2 regions of the Mesocryomonas fontinalis genome follow, and region 2 is predicted to be linked to the other one. Evidence: predicted binding sites of a transcription regulator. Region 2 holds the regulator's gene; the other holds the start of a gene.

Region 1 (4,337 bases), on a different contig from region 2:
GCTCTCCATGTCGTCGTCGGACAGGCCGAAATGGTGGCCGATCTCGTGGATCAGCACGTGCGCGACGAGGGTGCCGAGGCTTTCTTCGTGCTCCGACCAGTAGTCGAGAATCGGCCGGCGGTAGAGCAGGATGCGGTTCGGCATCATGCCGGTGCCGCCGAGGTCGAAATCGGCGACCGGCCGCCCCTCGAACAGGCCGAGAATGTCGAAGGCGCTTTCCAGCCCCATCTCCTCCACCACCGCGTCCTCGGGAAAATCGGCGACGTAGAACTGGATCTCGCCCGATAGCTTGCGGAACTCGGCCGGCAGGTTGGCATAGGCCTCCAGCGCCAGCGCCTCGATCTCGTCGAGACTCGGCGCCATCCGCCGTCCCCAGTCGCCCGTCTGATCCAGCTTGGCCATTCCGATTCCCCTGCCTGTCCCGGCAGAGATAGGTCACGTTCCGGTGGTGTGCGAGGGTTTTCGCGATGCGGCCGCCCGGCGGCAGGATTGACAGGCGGAAGGGCTAATTTCCGGGCTCCGGAGCCCTTCCACGAGCCTTCGGCCAGCCAACCCGCCTATAGGACGAATATCCTTAATATTCAGGATATCCAACAGTTTGTGGCGCAGACTGAATCACATCAAGGAAGATAGTCCACAAAAAGACTCCGCTTGACTCTCAAGGGCCCCTCTGGAATCCATAGGAACATACAGGGAACAACGTCCCTTGTGAGGGAACGGATGCTCTCCGGGAGAGAGCGGGAACGACCAGGCATGCGTCTGGCCGAGGGAGATTGTCATGCCGAAAACCCCGCTTCTTCCCGGCCGGACCGCCACGGCCGCGACGCTGGCCGACCTGCAGGAGCGCATTGCCCGGATCGAGGGACGCCCGTTGCACCGGCTGGTGCCGGCGACGGGGCCGGCGCGGCCGGACGGGCTGCGCACCGGGCCACCCGCACAGGTCCCCAGCCCGGCGGTGGCCAGCGACGCGGCGGCGTCGGCGCGGCCGGCCGGACCAGGGGCGGCTCCAGCAGCTCCGGCGGCATCGGACGAGGCCGCCGGGCTAGGCTTTGCCGGCCTGACCGCCAGCCTGCGCCAGCCCGGACTGACCGAGATCCATGTCGACGACACCCGCGGCAGCGGCAGCGGCGCCGGTTTCGTGCTGGCGCTGGCCGTGCTGTTCGGCGCGCGGGCCGGCCGGCCGGCGCTGTGGATCGGCGCCAATCTCGGCTTTTCCGAGGGCGGGATGCCGTATCTCCCCGGCATTTCAGGCCACGGGCTCACGGCCGGCGCTCTGCTTCTGGTGCGCACCCGCCGGCTGGAGGAAGCGATCTGGGCCGGCGAGGAGGCCGCCCGTTCGGCCGCCGCCGCGCTGACCATTCTGGAGGTCCGCGGCAATCCCGGCCGGCTGGGGCTGGAGGGAACGCGCCGGCTGCACGTGCGGGCACGCGACGCCGGCACGCCGCTTCTCCTACTGCGCCAGAGCGGCCGGGCCGAGGCCACCGCCGCACCGCTCCGGCTGCGCATCGCGCCCGCACCCGCCGCGGATGTCACCGGGATCGGCGACGGCGCGAAACTCATCGGCCACCCCGTCTTTGCCATCACCGTCGAGAAATCCCGCGACGGCCGCCCGTACCACCTGCTCCTGGAATGGAACCCGCATGAACGCCGTTTTCAAGCACCCGCCGAGCCGCATTCTCGCGATCGCGCTACCCTTCCTGTCGACCGACCGGATCCGGCGCGACCAGCTGGGACGCTCCTGGCGCTCCGCCGCGCTTCCTGAGGCCAGCGGTCCCGCGCCGCGGCGGGCTAGCCCCGAGCGGCCAAACGCCGGAACGCCGACGGACAAGGCGGACGGGCCGGCGCCGCTGGTGCTCTACGAGCGCCTTGCCCAGGCCGACCGCATCTCGGCGCTCTGCGAACAGGCGGCGGCACTCGGCCTGCAACGGGGACTTGGCCTTGCCGAAGCGCGCGCCCGGTTTCCGGGTCTCGACATCCAGCCCGCCGACCCCGCCGCCGATCGGCGCCTGCTCGCCGCCATCGCCGACTGGTGCGACCGCTACACGCCGCTGGTGGCGCTCGATGCGCCGCGCGGCCTGCTGCTCGACATTTCCGGTTGCGCGCATCTCTTCGGCGGCGAGGCGGCGTTGCGCGACGATCTCGCCGGCCGCCTGACGCGCCAAGGATTTGCCGGCGCCACGGCGATCGCCCGGCAGGCCGGCACGGCCTTGGCACTGGTCGACGGCGCGCCCGGCAGCCAGATCGAGCCGGGCGGCGAGGCCGAAGCGCTGGCCCCGCTGTCGATCCGCACGCTGCGGCTCGCAAGCGATCTCGCCGCGATGCTGGAGCGGCTCGGCCTGAAGACCATCGGGGACATCGCGGCGCTGCCCCGCGCCAGCCTCACCCGCCGCTTCGGCGCCGAGCTTCTGGAGCGGCTGGATGCCGCCATGGGCACCTTGCGCCGGCCGATCAGCCCACGGCTCGCCATTCCCGCTTTGATCGCCGAGCGGCGCTTTGCCGAGCCGATCAGCCAGGTCGAGGACATCCAGCGCATCATCCTGCTCCTTGCCGACCGGCTGGCGGTGATGCTGGAGAAGCGCGGCGAAGGCGCCCGCCAGCTGGAACTGGCGCTGTTCCGGGTCGACGGCGCGGTGGAGCGGCTCGCCGTCTCGGCCTCGGCGCCGATCCGTGCGACAGCCCGCATCGGCGCCCTCTTCCGCGAGCGGCTGAAGGGGTTCGGCGACGAGCGCGACATCGGCTTCGGCTACGATCTCGTCCGCCTCTCCGTCGTAAAAGCCGAGGCGATGGCCGAGTGCCAGGCGGACCTTGCGCCGCCGAGCGCGGCGACCGGCGACCTGCAGGGCTTGATCGACCGCATCGGTGCCCGGCTCGGGGAGAGCGCCGTGCTCGGCATGGAGCCGGTCGACAGCCACTGGCCGGAGCGCGCCATGCGCCTCGCCCCGATCATCTCGGCCCCGGCGTCTGCGGTGGCCTCGAAAACTGCGCCCGCCGCGACGCCCGTCTCGGTCGCAGGCCGGGCGATTCCCACCGGCAGCCGCAGCGAAACCCGGCCGCCGCGGCAACCGGAGACGGCGATCGTCTCGCACCTCTTCGACGGGCTGCGGCCGGTGCGGCTGCTGCCGGTGCCCGAACCGGTGGAGGCGACCTTTGCCGTGCCCGACGGCGTGCCGCTGAATTTTCGCTGGCGCCGGGCGCTGCACGTCGTGCGCAAGTTCGAGGGGCCGGAGCGGATCGCGCCGGAGTGGTGGCGCGGCGAGGCCGAGCGGACGCGCGACTATTTCCGCATCGAGGATGCCGATGGCCGCCGCTACTGGCTGTTCCGCAAGGGTTTCTTCGGCGAGGTGGTGGACGAGGCGATCCCCGTACCGCCCGTCGCGTCCTGGTATCTGCACGGGATCTTCGCGTGATGGCCTCCCGGCCGAGCCTTTCCGGCTTTGCCGAGCTCGGCGTCGCCAGCAATTTCTCGTTCCTGCGCGGCGCCTCGCAGCCGCAGGAACTGGTGCTGGCGGCGCAGGGCCGCGGCCTTGCCGGCATCGGCCTCGCCGACCGCAACACCGTCGCCGGCGTGGTGCGCGGCTACCAGGCCGCGCGGGAGGCAGGGTTCCGCTTCGCGCCCGGCGCGCGGCTGGTGTTTCGCGACGGCACCCCGGACATCCTGGCCTATCCCCGCGACCGCGCCGGCTGGGGCAGGCTCTGCCGGCTCCTGACGACCGGCAATCTGCGGGCGGAAAAGGGCAGCTGCGACCTCGACATCGCGGACCTCCTGGAATGGGGCGAAGGGCTAAATCTTGCCGTCCTCGCGCCTCCAGGCCTTGGCGATCTCGATACCATCGCCGCGGAAGCGGCGATGGCGGCGACGCGCGCCCTCCTGCTGCCCCTGGCGCAGAAGTTTCCGGGCGCGGTGCGGCTGGCTCTGACGCCTTGCCATGATGGCGCCGACGCCCGCCGGATCGGCCGCGCCGCGGATCTTGCAAAGTCATGCCGAACGCCGCTTCTCGCCACCAATGACGTCTATTATCACGCGCCTGACCGGCGCCGGATGCAGGACGTGATGACGGCGATCCGCTGCCACGTGCCGCTGGCCGAAGCCGGGTTCCTGCTGGCGAGAAATGCTGAGCGACACATCAAGTCGGCGGCCGAGATGGCGGACCTGTTCCGCGACCATCCGCAGGCGGTCACGGAAAGCTTGCGCTTCCTTGGCGAGCTGCAGTTCGACCTGAAGAGCCTGAAATACGAATATCCCGACGAGGCGCTGAAGCTCGCCCGCACCCCGGCGGAAGAGCTGCGCCTGCTGGCCCATGCCGGCGCAAAATGGCGCTATCCCCGGGGCGTACCAC
Region 2 (4,337 bases):
CGATATCCAGCTCTGGTTGCGCACCACCGGCCTGTCGCACGTGCTGTCGATTTCGGGTCTGCACATGGCGCTTGTCGCGGGGTTCGCGATGTTCTTGGTGCGGGCCGGGCTGGCGGCGATCCCGGGCGTCGCGCTGCGCTGGCCGATCAAGAAGATCGCCGCGGTGGCGGCGCTCGGCGTCGTCACCTTCTACATCCTCCTGTCCGGACGGAACGTCGCGGCCGACCGCTCCTATCTCATGCTGGCGATCATGCTGGTGGCGATCCTCGTCGACCGGGCGGCGATCACGCTCCGCAGCGTCGCGCTCGCCGCCATCGTCGTCCTCGCGATGGCGCCGCACGCGCTGATGACGGCGAGCTTCCAGATGTCGTTTGGCGCAACGGCGTCGCTGGTCGGCGTCTACGGCCATGTCGCGCGGGCACGGGCGCGGCGACAGGTGGACGCGCCGCCGCCGGGGCGGGTGCGGCAGCTGGTGGTGTTCCTCGTCGGGCTCGGCGCCTCGTCGCTGATCGCCGGCACAGCGACGGGCCCGTTCGCGTCCTACCATTTCCAGCGGATGGCGCCTTTCGGCCTGTTCGCCAATCTCCTTGCCCTGCCACTGTTCTCCGTCTGGATCATGCCGCTGGCGCTGTGCGCGGTCGTCGCCATGCCCTTCGGCCTCGATGCTGTGTTCCTGATCCTGATGGGGCAGGGGCTGAAACTCGTGTTCGGCATCGCCCACTTCCTGCACGACCATCTGCCGGACACGCCGACGGGGCTGCTGACCCCGGAAGGCCTGGTGCTGCTGTCGGTGGCGCTGCTCCTCGCCTGTTTCCTCGCCAGCGGCCTGCGCTGGCTGGCCTTGCCGGTCGCCGCGCTCGGTCTGGCGCTGGCGCCGGCGACAGGGCCGCGGCCGGAACTCCTGGTGTTCGAGGACGGGCGTGAGCTGGCGCTGATCGGGGCGGGGAACGTGCTGGTGCCGCTGCGGCCGAAACCGAACGGGTTCGTGCTGACGCAGTGGCAAAGGGCTTATCCGGACGGCGCGCATCCGGCGGAGGCTGACGTTCCAACGGACGCCGGCGCGGCTGGGTTTCGCTGCGAAGCCCTGATGCCTGCGAGTGATGTTCCGACGGCGAGTTCCTTGCCCTTAGCTGCCGCTCCCCAGCCTTTACGTTCGAAGCCGCCGCTCCCCGGCGGTGCCGCAGGGCCCGCCATCGGCACAAATGCGCCGGTGCCGGCAGTACCAGCCGTCGCTGTGAGGCGGGCGCCCCGGCCGATGCAGATCTGCCGGGCGACGACGCGGAGCGGGCTGAGAGTGGTCTGGACCGACGACTACCGGCAAATCGGCACGGCCTGCGATAGCGCGGACGTCGCCATCGTGGCACGGGCGGCGCGGCGCGAGGCGTGCCGGTCAGGCGCCGCGCTGGTGACGCTGCGCACGCTACGGCAGACCGGCTCGCTCGCCATCTCCCGCTCCGCCGCTACGGGCCGTGCCGAGATCACCGCCGCGATCGCGCCGGTGCCGGAGCCCTGGCAAGTCCAGCGGCTGGCGCCCTGGCCCGAAATCTGGCGGCGGGCGGTGGAAGCTCAGCCGGAGAAGCCGGGTCCGTGATGGGGGGGCTGGGATGTGGTGCCGGGCGTTCGCGCTCCCCTCATCGGCCTGCCGGCCACTTCTCCCCGGAGGGGCGAAGAAGGCGGCTTTGGCGTGGCGGCAGGAGCGCTGCTGGCGCTTGATACCGAGGGGGAGAGATTGGCGTCTTCTCCCCTGCGGGGAGAAGGTCGCGGCAGCGGGATGACGGGGGCGGCACAGGCGGAGGGCGCCGTGGAAGCCGCCATGGCCGGGCGTTCGCGCTCCCCTCATCGGCCTGCCGGCCACTTCTCCCCGGAGGGGCGAAGAAGGCGGCTTTGGCGTGGCGGCAGGGGCGCTGCCCGCGCCAGATACCGAGGGGGGCGATTGGCGTCTTCTCCCCTCGGGGGAGAAGGTCGCGGCAGCGGGATGAGGGGCGGCACCGGCGGAGGGCGCAGAGGATGCTGCCGCGGGCGGGCGTTCGCGCTCCCCTTATCGGCCTGCCGGCCACTTCTCCCCGGAGGGGCGAAGAAGGCGGCTTTGGCGTGGCGGCAGGGACGCTGCCGGCGCTCGATACTGAGAGGGGCGGTTGGCTTCTTCTCCCCTGCGGAGAGAAGGTCGCGGCAGCGGGATGAGGGGGCGGCGGCGGAGGAGGGCGCGGTGGATGTTGCGATGGGCGGGCGTTCGCGGCCCCCTCATCGGCCTGCCGGCCACTTCTCCCCGGAGGGGCGAAGGAGGCGGCTTTCGCGTCGCGGCAGGAGCGCTGCTGGCGCTTGATACTGTGGGGGCGATTGGCGCCTTCTCCCCTGCGGGGAGAAGGTCGCGGCAGCGGGATGAGGGGGCGGCACAGGCGGAGGGCGTGGTGGATGCTGCCATGGGCGGGCGTTCGCGCCCCCCTCATCGGCCTGCCGGCCACTTCTCCCCGGAGGGGCGAAGGAGGCGGCTTTGGCGTGGCGGCTTGCGCGCTGCCAGCGCTCGATACTGAGAGGGGCGGTTGGCGTCTTCTCCCCTGCGGGGAGAAGGTCGCGGCAGCGGGATGAGGGGGCGGCGCGGGGATTGCGGGCGGGTGCCCTGCAACGCGGCTGGAGAGCCTGCGCCGGCCTTGTCAGTACTTGCGGATCAGGCCGACGAGCTTGCCCTGGACCTTGATGCGATCGGAGCCGAAGCTGCGGGTCTCGTAGGCGGGGTTGGCGGCCTCGAGCGAGATGGTGTCGCCGCGGCGGCGGAAGCGCTTGAGGGTTGCCTCCTCGTCGTCGACCAGCGCCACGACGATCTCGCCGCCTTGCGCGGTATCGCCCCGGCGGATGACGACGGTGTCGCCGTCGAGGATGCCGGCCTCGATCATCGAATCGCCCTTCACCTCCAGCGCGTAATGCTCGCCGCCGCCGAGCATGTCCGGCGGCACGAAGATCTGGCTGCCGCTCTGCTGGATCGCCGAGATCGGCACACCGGCGGCGATGCGGCCCATCAGCGGGATTCCGACCGGTTCGCTGTCGTTGGCGGCCGGGCGAATGCGCTTGGGCAAGGGGTCGACGGACGTCTCGGAGCTGGGCTCGCGGCGGGCCGTGGCCGGCTCGGCGTCGACGCTCTTCGCCTTGGCCGGCGCGACCGAATCCGGCAGCTTCAGGACTTCCAGCGCCCTGGCCCGGTTTGGCAGCCGGCGGATGAAACCGCGCTCTTCCAGCGCCGTGATCAGCCGGTGGATGCCGGATTTCGAGCGCAGATCCAGCGCATCCTTCATCTCGTCGAAGGACGGCGGCACGCCCAATTCCTGCAATCTCCCATGGATGAACATCAGGAGATCGTGCTGCTTGCGCGTCAGCATTTCCGGCGATCCTTGTTAAAACAAAACCTGAACAAAGCTATCTGTTCTAGTTGTGTTCTGCAAGGGCCGGAAGCTTAGTCGAGCGCGATGTAGCGGCAGGAATCGCCGGATTTGGCCGGCGGCGCATGGGGTTCGCGCAGGAGCAGCACATCGGCGCGGGCATAGACCGACAGCAGCGACGAATCCTGGCGCCCGAAAGGCGTGACGATCGGCACCACCGCCTGCGATTCGCCGAGCGTCGCCCGGATGAAGTCGGCGCGCTGGTCGTTCGCCGGCATGTCGGTGCCGAGGATCGCCTCGCGGTAGAGCGGGCTCGCCGGGGCGCCGCTGAGGGCGTGGACCAGCGGCTTCAGGAACAGCGTGGCGGCAACCATCGAGGAGGCGGGGTTGCCGGGGAGGCCGATCAGCCGGGTGCGGCCGATGCGGCCGGCCATCAGCGGCTTGCCCGGCCGCATCGCGACCTTCCAGAAGTCGAGCGCGACGCCGCGGGCGGCGAACACCTTGCCGACGAGGTCGTGGTCGCCGACCGAGGCGCCGCCGATAGTGACGAAGATGTCGACGGCGTCCGTCACGGCGCGGTCGAGCAAGCCGCCGATGACGGCCTCGTCGTCTGGCGTAATGCCGTAGTCGAGCGCCTCGCCGCCGGCGGCCTCGACCATGGCGGCGACCCCGAAAGTGTTGGAGGCGACGATCTGCGAGGGCCCGACCGGCTCGCCGGGCATGACCAGCTCGTCGCCGGTGGCAAGGATCGCCACGCGCGGACGGCGCAGCACGCTCACCATCGGATGGCCGCCGCTGGCCGCCAGCGCGATCGTGCCGGCGCCAAGGCGCGTGTTCGCCTGGATGAGGATGTCGCCCGCGGTAAAGTCGGCGCCGGCCTTGCGGATGTGGCGGCCGCGCACGGCCGGCTCCAGCGGCAGCATGGTGGTGACCGTGGGCCGCTCGGCGTTCTCCTGGATGAGGATC

The links. The regulator LexA, encoded in region 2, represses DNA repair genes until DNA is damaged. The targets are predictions, from matches to a motif close to TGTTCNNNNTGTGTTCNG.
Region 1: ACZL02_RS19730 (ImuA family protein) is a predicted target of LexA. The motif match lies at 682-699, and genes of this name have one in related genera.

Annotation. Positions count from the first base shown of each region.
Region 1 covers NZ_JBUZWG020000009.1:15,720-20,056, reverse strand. The annotation lists gene ACZL02_RS19735 (metallopeptidase family protein) at 1-402, opposite strand, end outside; gene ACZL02_RS19730 (ImuA family protein) at 779-1,762, shown strand; gene ACZL02_RS19725 (Y-family DNA polymerase) at 1,851-3,407, shown strand; gene ACZL02_RS19720 (error-prone DNA polymerase) at 3,407-4,337, shown strand, end outside.
Region 2 covers NZ_JBUZWG020000002.1:90,308-94,644, forward strand. The annotation lists gene ACZL02_RS05600 (ComEC/Rec2 family competence protein) at 1-1,591, shown strand, start outside; gene lexA (transcriptional repressor LexA) at 2,652-3,371, opposite strand; gene ACZL02_RS05610 (molybdopterin molybdotransferase MoeA) at 3,446-4,337, opposite strand, start outside.